4 regions of the Halomonas sp. CKK8 genome follow, and region 2 is predicted to be linked to each of the others. Evidence: predicted binding sites of a transcription regulator. Region 2 holds the regulator's gene; each other region holds the start of a gene.
What was found. The regulator sigma-54, encoded in region 2, starts transcription at its own class of promoters, with help from an activator protein. The targets are predictions, from matches to a motif close to TGGCACNNNNNTTGCTNT.
Positions count from the first base shown of each region.

Region 1 (3,061 bases), 910 kb from region 2:
CCGCCACCTCGCCGGTGGATGTTCGCCACGGCCCGATCCTCTATCTGGAGGATGTCACCGTCAGCTTCGACGGTTTCAAGGCCATCAATGACCTGAACCTGACCATCGACGACGGTGAGCTTCGATGCATCATCGGCCCCAACGGCGCGGGCAAGACCACCATGATGGACCTCATCACCGGCAAGACGCGTCCCGACCGTGGCTCGGTCTGGTTCGGCAGCCGTCACAACCTGCTGGCCATGAACGAGCCCGAGATCGCCAGCCTCGGTATCGGACGCAAGTTTCAGAAGCCCACCGTCTTCGAGGCGCTGACGGTGTTCGAGAACCTGGAGCTGGCCATGGCGGCCGACAAGCGCATCCTGCCCACGCTGACTGCCCGCATGACCGGCGAGGTCCGCGATCGCATCGAGGAGGTGCTCGCCACCATCGGCCTCACCGAGCTGCGCCACCGTCCGGCGGGTATCCTCTCCCACGGACAGAAGCAATGGCTGGAGATCGGCATGCTGCTGATGCAGCGTCCGCGGCTGCTGCTGGTGGACGAGCCGGTGGCCGGCATGACTGAGCAGGAGATGGAGCGCACCGCGGAGCTGCTGACCGGCCTGGCCGGCAAGGGCAAGCAGTCCGTGGTGGTGGTCGAGCACGACATGGGCTTCGTGCGCTCCATCGCCCGCACGGTGACGGTGCTGCATCAGGGCAGCGTGCTGGCCGAGGGCAGCATGGACCAGGTCTCTAGTGATCCGAAGGTCGTCGAGGTCTACCTGGGCGCCGACCCCGACGAGGAGGCCGCCTGATGCTGACCATCGACAGGCTCAACCAGTTCTACGGCGAGAGCCACACCCTGTGGGATCTGGATCTCGAGGTGCCCGCCGCCGAGTGCACCTGCGTGATGGGCCGCAACGGGGTGGGCAAGACCACCCTGATGAAGGCCATCATGGGCGAGGTGGCACTCGCCTCGGGCAGCATCCGCTATGACGATGGCATCGAGCTGACGAAACGGCCGGTGGAGGCACGCTCGCGGCTGGGCATCGGCTATGTGCCCCAGGGCCGGCAGATATTTCCCCTGCTCACCGTGGAGGAGAACCTGCGCACCGGCCTGGCGGCGCGGGCCGATGGGCTCAAGCGAATTCCCTCGCGTGTCTATGAGCTCTTTCCCGTCCTCGAGGAGATGAAGCATCGTCGTGGCGGTGACCTCTCGGGAGGGCAGCAGCAGCAGCTGGCCATTGGCCGGGCGCTGGTGCTGGAACCGCGGTTGCTGATCCTCGACGAGCCGGGAGAGGGGATCCAGCCCAATATCGTGGCCCAGATCGGCGCCGTCATTCGCCGGCTGATTCAGGAGGATGGTCTCAGCGTGCTGCTGGTGGAGCAGAAGCTGCCCTTCGCCCGCAAGTATGCCGACCGCTTCGTGATCATGGATCGCGGACGCCCGATGGCCAGGGGCAAGATCGATGAGCTCTCCGATGCGCTGATCAAGGAGCACCTGACGGTATAGGCTGCCAAGCGCCGAGCGCCGAGCGCCGAGCGCCGAGCGCCGAGCGCCGAGCGCCGAGCGCCGAGGAGCAAGGAGCAAGGAGCAAGGAGCAAGGAGCAAGGAGCAAGGGCACCTGCGCATTTTTGGAGCGATCGCCCGAGCGACTGCACCTGGAGGGAGCGTCGAGAGGTGGCGGTTGCACCCCAATGAGACAGGGTGGTCCTTCTTCAAGCGCTTGTCATCTTTCTCAATACGCTGATTTTAATAGGAAAACCTCACGCTTCCCCATTCTGGTACATCCCTTGCTGTTAGTTGGGCAGAGAACCCTGGCTATGAGCTGCCCATGACCGCCTTCGAGACTTCCCTGGACGTCCCCCCGCCGAACGAGTCCGGCCATCGTTTCGATGCGGAACGCCACTGGGCGGCCTCTCTCGAGCTCGGCTTCGAGACCCGTGAGGGGGTGACGCGCATGACGCGGTCCCGTCATCTGGGTCCGCTCCGTGTCCAGCGGCCTTTCCATCCCGAAGGCCGCCCCGGTGCCTGCCATGTCTACCTGCTGCATCCCCCCGGCGGGCTGGTCAGTGGCGATGCCCTGTCGATCACTGCCGGGGTCGGCGCCAAGGCCCATGCGCTGCTGACGACTCCCGCCGCCAACAGGCTCTACAGGGCCGACAGTCACGGCGTGGCCTGGCAGCAGCACACCCGCCTTGCCGTCGCCGACAGCGGGATTCTGGAGTGGCTGCCACAGGAGACCCTGGCCTTCGATGGCTCCCGCGGTGAGCAGGCCACCGAGATCGCGCTCGAAGGCGATGCCCGCTGCCTGGGCTGGGAGGTGATGGCCCTGGGACGACCGGCCAGCCGGCTTCCCTATCGCAGCGGTCGCATCGAGCAGCGCTTCCGGTTGACCCGTGATGGCCGGCCACTCTGGCTGGAGCGCCAGCCCTTGGATCCTGGCCATCCGCGTTTCCTGGGTCGCTGGGGGCAGGGCGGGGCCATCGTGCAGGCCACGCTCTGGGCGGCAGGGCTCGATGACGAGGGGGAGGCCATCGAGGCATTACGCGAGGCGCTTGGTGCCTCGACCCGCTGGGCGGTCACGGTGCGCCACGGGGTGCTGCTGCTGCGCTATCTGGGCCTGGAGCGCAACGAGGCCTGGGACCTGTGTCGTCGTGCCTGGGAGATCCTGCGGCCACGGTTGATTGGCCTGCCGGCGCATACGCCGCGGATATGGCTGACCTGAACGAGAGCTGGAAGCTTGAAGCCAGAAGCTGGAAGTCTCCGCTATCAAGGCAATTGGGTTGCTTCCAGCTTCCCGCTTCCAGGCGCGGAGCGCCGCTCTTCCTGGTTGAAGGCGACTGCCTGGATACCGAATGCAAACGACATGGATTGGGAGCTATTGCGATGGAACTGACCCCCAGAGACAAGGACAAGCTGCTGCTCTTCTCGGCAGCCCAGCTGGCCGAACGACGCCGTGCGCGTGGCCTCAAGCTCAACTATCCCGAGGCGGTGGCACTGATCAGCTTCGAGATCCTGGAAGGGGCCCGCGACGGGCGCAGTGTCGCCGAGCTGATGGGCTTCGGCCGCGAGATCCTGACG
Region 1 is NZ_CP121193.1:2,244,253-2,247,313, reverse strand. Features, by position in the region: gene urtD (urea ABC transporter ATP-binding protein UrtD) at 1-791, shown strand, start outside; gene urtE (urea ABC transporter ATP-binding subunit UrtE) at 791-1,489, shown strand; gene P8934_RS10790 (urease accessory protein UreD) at 1,812-2,705, shown strand; gene P8934_RS10785 (urease subunit gamma) at 2,867-3,061, shown strand, end outside.
Region 1: a site for sigma-54 is predicted at 1,760-1,777, ahead of P8934_RS10790 (urease accessory protein UreD). Genes of this name have one in related genera too.

Region 2 (3,061 bases):
TCGACGACCTCGACCTCTCCACGGCGGCCATGCACGAGCGGGCACGGGCCGGCATCGGCTACCTGCCCCAGGAGGCCTCGATCTTTCGCAAGCTGTCGGTCGCCGACAACATCATGGCGATCCTCGAGACCCGCCGGGACCTCGACCGCGCCGGGCGCCGGGCCCGGCTCGAGCAGCTGCTCGAGGACTTCCACGTGACGCATATCCGCGACAACCTCGGCATGAGCCTCTCCGGGGGCGAACGCCGCCGGGTCGAGATTGCCAGGGCCCTGGCCACGGAACCCGCCTTCATCCTGCTCGACGAACCCTTCGCCGGGGTCGACCCCATCTCGGTGGGCGAGATCAAGGGCATCATCCGCCAGCTCAAGGCCCGTGACATCGGGGTGCTGATCACCGACCACAATGTCCGCGAGACCCTCGACATCTGCGACACCGCCTACATCGTCGGTGACGGGCGCATCATCGCCGAGGGCAATGCCGAGGCGATCCTCGCCGACCAGCGGGTCCGCGAGGTCTACCTCGGCGAGGACTTCCGCCTCTGACCGCAATCATCTGATATGTCTGTCGTTATTCCGCGACGGCATGAAGATTGCGCATGGCACGATTGTTGCAGATTTTGCGCTTGCATGCCCCCTGGCCAGCGGCTAGGGTTGGGGTTTTCGGCAAGTCGAGGGCATTCGTCTCATGGCCATGAAGGCGTCCCTGCAACTGCGCGTCGGCACCCAGCTGACCATGACCCCGCAGCTGCAGCAGGCCATCGCCCTGCTGCAGCTCTCGACCCTGGATCTGCGCCAGGAGATCCAGCAGGCGCTGGAATCCAACCCGATGCTCGAGGTCGAGGACGACTTCGGCGAGCAGGCGGTGAGCGAGGCCCCCGACGAGGAGTGGGCCAGCGAGATACCCGACCAGCTCAGCACCGACAGCGACTGGTCCGACACCTACCAGGACCTGGGTACCGCGCCCGCCGGCGGCAGCGGCGAGGGGCCGGACTTCGAGCGCCAGGCCACGGGCCAGAGCCTCCAGGGCCACCTGGCCTGGCAGCTCGCCATGACCGACCTGGACGAGCGCCAGCTGCGCATCGCCGAGAGCCTGATCGATGGCGTCAACGGCGACGGCTACCTGACCCAACCCCTGGAGGAGATCCGTGACGGCTTGAGGGCCCAGGGGCTCGAAGGTCTCAAGACCCGCGAGGTCGAGCAGGTGCTGCTGCGCCTGCAGCAGTTCGAGCCCACGGGGGTCTTCGCCCGCGACCTGCGCGAGTGCCTGATGCTGCAGCTGGCCACCCTGCCCGATGACACCCCGCTGCTGCCCCAGGCGCGCCGCCTGGTCCGCCAGTTCCTCGAGGCGCTCGCCGGCGACGACCGCCGCCTGCTCAAGCGCCGGCTGGGGCTCGACGATGACGCCCTGGACACGGTGATCGCGCTGGTACGCTCCCTGGACCCCCGACCCGGCAGCGGCTTCACCGACAGCGATGGCGCCTATGTCATCCCCGACCTGATCGCCCGCCATACCCGCGATGGCTGGCAGGTGGAGCTGAACCCGGAGGCCATGCCGCGGCTGCGGATCCAGCCCGACTATGCCGCCCTGATCCGACGGGCCGACAAGAGCGAGGACAACCAGTTCCTCAAGGACCACCTGCAGGAGGCTCGCTGGCTGATGAAGAGCCTCTCCAGCCGCAACGACACCCTGCTGCGCGTGGGCCGGGAGATCATGGTGCGCCAGCTCGACTTCCTGGAGCACGGCGAGGAGGCGATGAAACCGCTGATCCTGGCCGACATCGCCCAGGTGGTGGAGATGCACGAATCGACCATCTCGCGGGTCACCACCCAGAAGTTCATCCACACCCCGCGCGGGATGTTCGAGCTCAAGTACTTCTTCTCCAGCCAGGTGGGGGGCGGCAGCGGCGAGGGGGATGCCCACTCCAGCACTGCCATCCGGGCGCGCATCCGCAAGCTGATCCAGGACGAGCCAGCACGCAAGCCGCTCTCCGACAGCCGGCTGGTCACCCTGCTCGAGGAGGCCGGCATCAGCGTCGCGCGGCGCACGGTCGCGAAGTACCGCGAGGCGATGGGCATCCCCTCCTCCAGCGAGCGCAAGCGGCTGCGTTGACGCCTGCCGCTGGCGCTCCCGCAGCCGCCGGACTTCCTCCTCCCTCGTGGACGCAAGCAGTTGAAATGACGCCGGTCATGCGCCCCTCGAATCCCCTCGACCGAGGGGGTATGCAGGGCAGCAAAAAGGGTTACAATCGACCCATAACCCGAAAGAGCAAGGAGCGTGTCATGCAAGTCAATATCACCGGCCATCATGTGGAACTGACCGACGCCCTGCGTGACTATGTGCAAGAGAAGCTCACCCGCGTCGAGCGCCACTACGACAACATCACCAACGTGCAGGTCACCCTCTCCGTGGAGAAGGAGCGCCAGCAGGCGGCCTGTACCCTGCATGCTGCCGGTGCCGACCTCCATGCCGAGGCCATGGAAAATGACATGTATGCCGCCATCGATGCCCTGGCCGACAAGCTCGACCGCCAGCTGGTCAAGCACAAGGAAAAGGCCCAGGCCCGCGCCCAGGGCGCCGGCGCCCGCTGATCCGTCATGACACTGGACGCCATCCTGCCCCCCGAGCGCACCCTCTTCGATGTGCCCGGGGGGAGCAAGAAACGGGTGCTAGAGTTCTTCAGCACCTTCATTGCCCAGAACACCCCCAGCCTCGACAGCCAGGAGGTCTTCAGCCGGCTGATCGGGCGCGAGCGGCTGGGCAGTACCGGTATCGGCAACGGGGTCGCCATCCCCCATGCCCGCAACCCCCACTGCAAGGCGCCCATCGCCGGCTTCCTCAAGCTGGCCGAGCCAGTGGACTTCGACGCCATCGACGGCGAGCCGGTCGACCTGGTCTTCGTGCTGCTGGTCCCGGAGGAGGCCGACGAGGCCCACCTCGCCCTGCTCGGCCAGGTGGCCGGCGTGATGAACGATGCCGACACCCGTGCCCGTCTGCGCCACAGCAGCAGCCAGCGCGAACTCCATGAGCGCCTCACGGAGGCGATCCGACGACAGGCCCCGGC
Region 2 is NZ_CP121193.1:1,330,268-1,333,328, reverse strand. Features, by position in the region: gene lptB (LPS export ABC transporter ATP-binding protein) at 1-542, shown strand, start outside; gene P8934_RS06270 (RNA polymerase factor sigma-54) at 685-2,109, shown strand; gene raiA (ribosome-associated translation inhibitor RaiA) at 2,280-2,588, shown strand; gene ptsN (PTS IIA-like nitrogen regulatory protein PtsN) at 2,595-3,061, shown strand, end outside.

Region 3 (3,061 bases), 1.5 Mb from region 2:
CGCGTGCTGCAGCTCGGCCTGCCCTTCCTGGTGGTGGAACCCGGACAAGTACATCGGCCCGGCCGGGCTGATCCAGGCCTATCGCTTCCTGATCGACAGCCGGGACACCGCCACCGACGAGCGACTGGCCGAGCTCGACGACCCCTTCAGCGTGTTCCGCTGCCGACAGATCGCCAACTGCACCTGGGTCTGTCCCAAGGGACTCAACCCGATGCGGGCCATCGGCCATATCAAGGCAATGCTGCTGGCGCGCGGCAGCTGATACCCACCTCCAACACCCACACAACGACGACGCCCCGGCATGGCCGGGGCGTCGTGCTCCAAGGCCGGGTTCAGGCCGCGTCGAGGGGGCGCGAGGGGCCGAAGTGCTCGTAGTGGCGACGCTCGCCGGGCACGCCGAGTTCGGCGAGTGCCCGGTCCACGGCCGTCATGAAGCCCTGGGGGCCCACGAAGTAGCAGCGGGCATCCTCGGGCAGCAGGCTGGCGAGCAGCTCGCGGTCGATTCGGCCGGTATGGTCGGCCTTATCGCCGCGCTCGTGCACGCTCACGGCACGGAGCCGCCGAGGGTGTTCGGCGGCCAGAGCCGCGACCTCGTCGCGGAAGGCGTGATGCTCGGCATCCAGGGCGGCGTGCAGATAGACCACTCGGCGCCCCTGGGCCAGGGCATGGCGGGCCATGGGCAGCATCGGTGTCTGGCCGACGCCACCGCTGGCCAGCAACAGGGGCTCGTCACCGTCTTCCAAGGTCAGGTCGCCGGCCGGCGGCAGCAGTTCCAGGGTGTCGCCGACGCTCATGGCGTCGTGCAGGTGACGGCTGGCGCGGCCCTGTGGCTCGCGCTTCACCGAGATCCGGTAGTGGCAGCCGTTAGGCACGTCCGACAGGCTGTAGTGCCGATAGACCGGCTCGCTGCCGAGGGTCAGCTTCACGCCGATGAACTGGCCCGGCTGGTGGTCGGCCACCGGGCCGCCGTCCTCGGGTTCCAGCACGAAGGAGCGGATCACCGCGCTCTCCTGGCGGGTCTCGGCGATACGGAAGCGGCGCGTGCCGCGCCAGCCGCCTGGGCGCTGCTCGAACTCCCGGTAGCGATGGTCTTCCAGTTCGATGAGCAGGCCGGCGAGCTCCTCGTAGAGGCCGCTCCAGGCCGCGGCGACCTCGGGGGTCACCGCCTCGCCCAGCACCTCGCCGATGGCGGCCATCAGGCACTCGCCGACGATGGGATACTGGTCGGGCTGGATGCCCAGGGAGACGTGCTTGCTGACCACGGTGGCCAGCACACCGCGTGCCTGCTGGGGGTCCTGGCGTAGCCCTACATAGGCCAGCACGGCCCCGGCCAGGGCCCGCGGCTGGCCGCCGTCCTGCTGGTGGGCCTGGTTGAAGAGCGGCTTCACCTGCGGATAGCGCTCGAACATCAGCGGGTAGAAGCGCTGGGTGATGGCATCGAGATGGTCGGCCACCACGGGGGCGGTGGCCGCGATCAACTGCTCCTGCTCTGTCGTCAGCATGGGAATCCTTCTGTCGGGGGGATGTTCTTGGTTTGGCCCCTCCCAGTCAGCAAGAGTCGTGCCACCCCGGCGACGGGCAAGATGTCGCAGCGCAGCATGACGGCCTCCATCGCCAGCGTGTCCCCGACGAGGGCACGACATGCCAGACCGGGTTGTAGTGGCAAAGTGACACGATCTCTGTTGTCATGCTGACACTTATTGTCGAAAACACAGTGCCATGACCGACTTCCTGCGCGCCTTGCGCGAACTGCTGGGATGCCTGACTGAGCGGGCGCCGGACGCCTCCCTGGCCGACGAGTGGGATGCCCTGCTCCAGGCCCTGGTGGGCCGCTATCCGCTGGATGCCGCCACCCTGATGGTGATGGAGGACGGCGCCCTGCAGCCGGTGGCCGTGCTGGGCCTGCCCGGCGAGGTTCGCGGACGGCGCTTCGAGCCGGCACAGCACCCCCGGCTCGCCGCCATCGCCGCTCATCCCGGCGTGTGCCGCTTCCCGCCGGACAGCGACCTCCCGGACCCCTTCGACGGCCTGCTGGACGAGGACCTCAGCCAGGTGCACGACTGCCTGGGGGTGGCCCTGCGTGACGAGGGGCGACTGATCGGCCTGCTGACCCTGGATGCCCTCTCCTCCGGGGCGCTGCGGGACCTGGAGGAGGCGGAGCTGCTGGCCGCCGCCGAGCTGCTGGCCGTCTGCCTGCGCCTGGCGGAGCGCCTGGCGGAGACCCGCTCGCGGCTCAGCGAGGTGCTGGGTGACGAGGCGTCCGGCAGCGGGCTGCAGCAGTGGAGCAGCCCGGCCATGCAGCGGCTGATGACGGCCGTCGACCTGGTGGCGCCCACCGGGATGAACGTGCTGCTGCACGGCGAGACCGGGGTGGGCAAGGAGCGGGTGGCCCGCGAGCTGCACCGGCGCTCCGCCCGGCGCGGCGGTCCCCTGGTGCAGGTCAACTGCGCCGCCCTGCCCGAGAGCCTGATCGAGAGCGCCCTGTTCGGCCATCGGCGTGGCGCCTTCTCCGGCGCGGTGAAGGATCACCGCGGACACTTCGAGATGGCCGATGGCGGCACCCTGATGCTCGACGAGGTGGGCGAGCTGCCGCTGGCCCTGCAGCCCAAGCTGCTGCGGGTGCTGCAGGAAGGGGAGATCCAGCCGCTGGGCTGCGAGCAGGCGCGGCGGGTGGATGTCCGGGTGATCGCCGTGACCAACCGTGACCTGGCCGCCGAGGTCGGGGCCGGGCGCTTCCGGGAGGACCTCTACCACCGGCTCGGCGTCTTCCCGCTGGAGGTGCCGCCGCTTCGCGAGCGCCCCGAGGATATCCTGCTGCTGGCCGGCCACTTCCTGGAGGACAACCGGGTGCGTCTCGGGGTGGCCAACCTGCGTTTCGCTCCCGAGGCCCAGGCGGCCCTGCTCGGCTGGCAGTGGCCCGGCAACGTGCGCGAACTGGAGCATGTGCTGGCCCGTGCTGCCCTGCGGGCCCTCGGCGAGCAGAAGGCGCTCACCGTGCCGGGCCAGCGGGCGGCGGTACTGCGCATCGAGCCGCGCCACCTCCAGCTGCCGCGCGGTGACG
Region 3 is NZ_CP121193.1:3,773,446-3,776,506, reverse strand. Features, by position in the region: gene P8934_RS17865 (succinate dehydrogenase iron-sulfur subunit) at 1-262, shown strand, start outside; gene hmpA (NO-inducible flavohemoprotein) at 333-1,502, opposite strand; gene norR (nitric oxide reductase transcriptional regulator NorR) at 1,720-3,061, shown strand, end outside.
Region 3: a site for sigma-54 is predicted at 1,549-1,566, ahead of hmpA (NO-inducible flavohemoprotein). Genes of this name have one in related genera too.

Region 4 (3,061 bases), 1.5 Mb from region 2:
CCGGCGCGCTCGGCGGTGGCACCGGAGAAGGCCCCCTTCACATGGCCGAACAGCTCGCTCTCGGCCAGCGACTCGGGCAGGGCGGCGCAGTTGACCTGCACCAGCGGCGCGGCGTGGCGCGCGGAGCGACGGTGGAGGCGGCGGGCAAAGAGCTCCTTGCCCACCCCGGTCTCGCCGCTGAGCAGCACCGGCAGGTCCACCCCCGCCACCACGTCGAGCTCGCGCAGCAGCCGCTGGAGTTCCGCGCTGTGGCCGAGGATATCGCGCGCCTCGGGGGCCGCCAGTGGCAGGCCGCTCTCCTCCCGGGCCATGCGCAGGGCGCGCAGGTCACGCTCCAGGCGGCTGACCCGCACCGCCGCCTCGACCAGCAGCGCATAACGTTCCAGGGCCGCCCGGTCGGCGGTATCGAAGGTCCCCGCCTCCAGCGCATCCAGGGTCAGTGCCCCCCACGGCTCGCCCTCCACGTGCAGGCTGATGCCCATGCAGTCGTGGACGTGCAGCGGCTGACCGGGCTGCTGCTCCACCAGGCCATCATAGGGGTCGGGCAGGCTGGCATCGGGCGGAAAGAGGGTGGTGCGCCGGCTGGCGAGGATGGTGGCGAGGCGGGGATGCTGGGCCACCTCGAAGCGCCGTCCCAGCGCCTCGCGCACCAGGCCGTCCACGGCCAGCGGCACCAGGCTGCCCTCCTCCAGTCGCAGCAGGCAGACGGCGCCGCAGCGGAAGCCCTCGCGCAGGGTGCGCACCAGGCGCTGCAGGCGCACCGCGCTGGGCAGGTCGGCGACCAGGTCCGCCAGCAGGGTCTCGTCGAGCATGGTGATATTCACCTTGAAGGGTTCACTCTACCCTAATCGACTCGGGTATTTTTCACCATCCTGGCCTCGTCGCCCAATAAAACAGGCAGTTGAAAACTGGCACGCCGCTTGCTCCATGTAAGCTGTCACCTACCTGACCCAGGAGCTCCTGCCATGAGCCTGATTGAACAGAGTGTCGGCCGCACCGCCCTGACCCTGCCCGGCGCCACCCGGGTGTTCCGCGACCACAATATCGACTTCTGCTGCGGCGGCCGCATCAGCCTGCGCGAGGCCGCCGAGCGCATCGGCCTGTCAGCCCAGGCGCTGGTGGACGCGCTCGAGGCGCTGCCGGCCGGTGAAAGCGACGAGCGTGACTGGCAGTCGGCCAGCAACGACGAGCTGATCGACCATATCCTGACCCGCTACCACGACGTCCACCGCCAGCAGCTGCCCGAACTGGTGCGCATGGCCCGTCGCGTCGAGCAGGTCCACGGCGAGCGTGACACCTGCCCCAACGGCCTGGCCGACCTGCTCACCACGATCTACCAGGAGATGGAGAGCCACATGCAGAAGGAGGAGCAGATCCTCTTCCCGATGCTTCGCCGGGGCATGGGCGCCCAGGCCCAGGGGCCCATCGCGGTGATGCGCCACGAGCACGACGACCACGGCGAACACCTCGAGCAGCTGGCGGCGCTGACCGACGACATCACCCCGCCCAAGGGCGCCTGCACCACCTGGCGCGCGCTCTACACCGGCCTGCGTGAGTTCCGTGACGACCTGATGCAGCACATCCACCTGGAGAACAACCTGCTCTTCGAACGCGCCGGCTGAACCCGGGCGGCGCCCAGCCGCGACGCACCGCCACCCGGCGGTGCGTCAAGGAGGCCACCATGAAAGCCATCATTCTCGAACGCCTGCGCGCCGACCACCATCGCTATGCGGCGCTGCTCTGCATCCTCGACCGCCAGCTGCATATCGCCGCCTGCGACGAACTCCCCGACTACCGACTGCTGGCCAGGCTCTGCCACTACCTGACCCACCAGCCCGAGGAGTGGCACCACCCCGGTGGAGGACGCCCTCTTCGCCCGCCTGGCCGGCTTCCAGAGGCTCTACCGGCAGATCGCCGATCACCACACCGGCCTGCGTCTTGGCCACGGCGAGCAGGCCGACTTCTGCCCGCTCTGCGATGCCAGGCCGGCGGCCGCTTCCTGACCCGACAACCTGCTGGTTCCACGGTATCGGCTCCCATGGGGATCCGCCGATGGGAGCTCACTGCATTCGCCTAGTCGCAAAGGGTGCCGCGGTCGTAGTGGAAGGTCATGAAGACGATGCCCGGTGTCATCACCAGCCGCCAGGACAGCTCGACCTCGTCATCGAACTGCTCGTCGAAGGTGCGAACCGTGTCGATCAGGCTCTCGAGCCAGAGGTCATAGAGCGACGGGGCGATATCGAGGTGGGCGCGGTCGTGGCTGATCGCCACCTGCTGCAGGTAGTAGTCGGCATGGCTCGACGCGTAGAACGCCAGCAGGTGATAGAAGGCCTTCTTGAGCATGGCCCGCTGGCGCGCCATGTCGGTATGGCGAAACTTCACCGCGACCTCCGGGGAGGCCGCAATAAAGCGCTCGTAGAAGGCCTCGAAGAACGCCTGTCCCTCGACCTCCCGGCTCAGCACCCGCACGTAACTGGCATCGAACAGGCCTTCGATGTCCATGACCACCCCACCCGATGAACAGGCCTGACTCAAGACTAGGTCAGACGCTGGCGCCAGGCCTCGCCGGATATCGCCTCCATGGCCCCGGCATGACCTGCATCACGCCCAACACGAATGCCGCCTCGCCATGACGCCAGTCAAGGGCCCGGCCGAGATGGTCGACTAGCATGGTCGGGTTTTCATCGAGAGGAGTCTCGCCATGGAGCTCGTCTGCCCCGCCGGCAACCTGCCCGCCCTGAAGCGTGCCGTGGATGAGGGCGCCGATGCCGTCTACTTCGGCTTCCAGAACACCACCAACGCCCGCCAGTTCGCCGGCCTCAACTTCACCGACAGGCGCGCCCGGGAGGGTATCGACTACGCCCATGCCCGTGGCAAGCGGGTGTTCTGCGCCATCAACACCTACCCGCAGCCGGAGGGCTGGGCGATGTGGACCCGCGCCGTGGACCAGGCCGCCGATCTTGGCGTCGATGCCCTGATCCTGGCCGACATGGGGCTGCTCGACTACGCCGCCCGCCGCCATCCGGACCTCGCCCGCCACCTCTCGGTGCAGGGCTCGGCG
Region 4 is NZ_CP121193.1:3,783,419-3,786,479, forward strand. Features, by position in the region: gene norR (nitric oxide reductase transcriptional regulator NorR) at 1-812, opposite strand, end outside; gene ytfE (iron-sulfur cluster repair protein YtfE) at 966-1,622, shown strand; gene P8934_RS17900 (hypothetical protein) at 1,857-2,003, shown strand; gene P8934_RS17905 (globin) at 2,074-2,502, opposite strand; gene P8934_RS17910 (peptidase U32 family protein) at 2,702-3,061, shown strand, end outside.
Region 4: a site for sigma-54 is predicted at 910-927, ahead of ytfE (iron-sulfur cluster repair protein YtfE). Genes of this name have one in related genera too.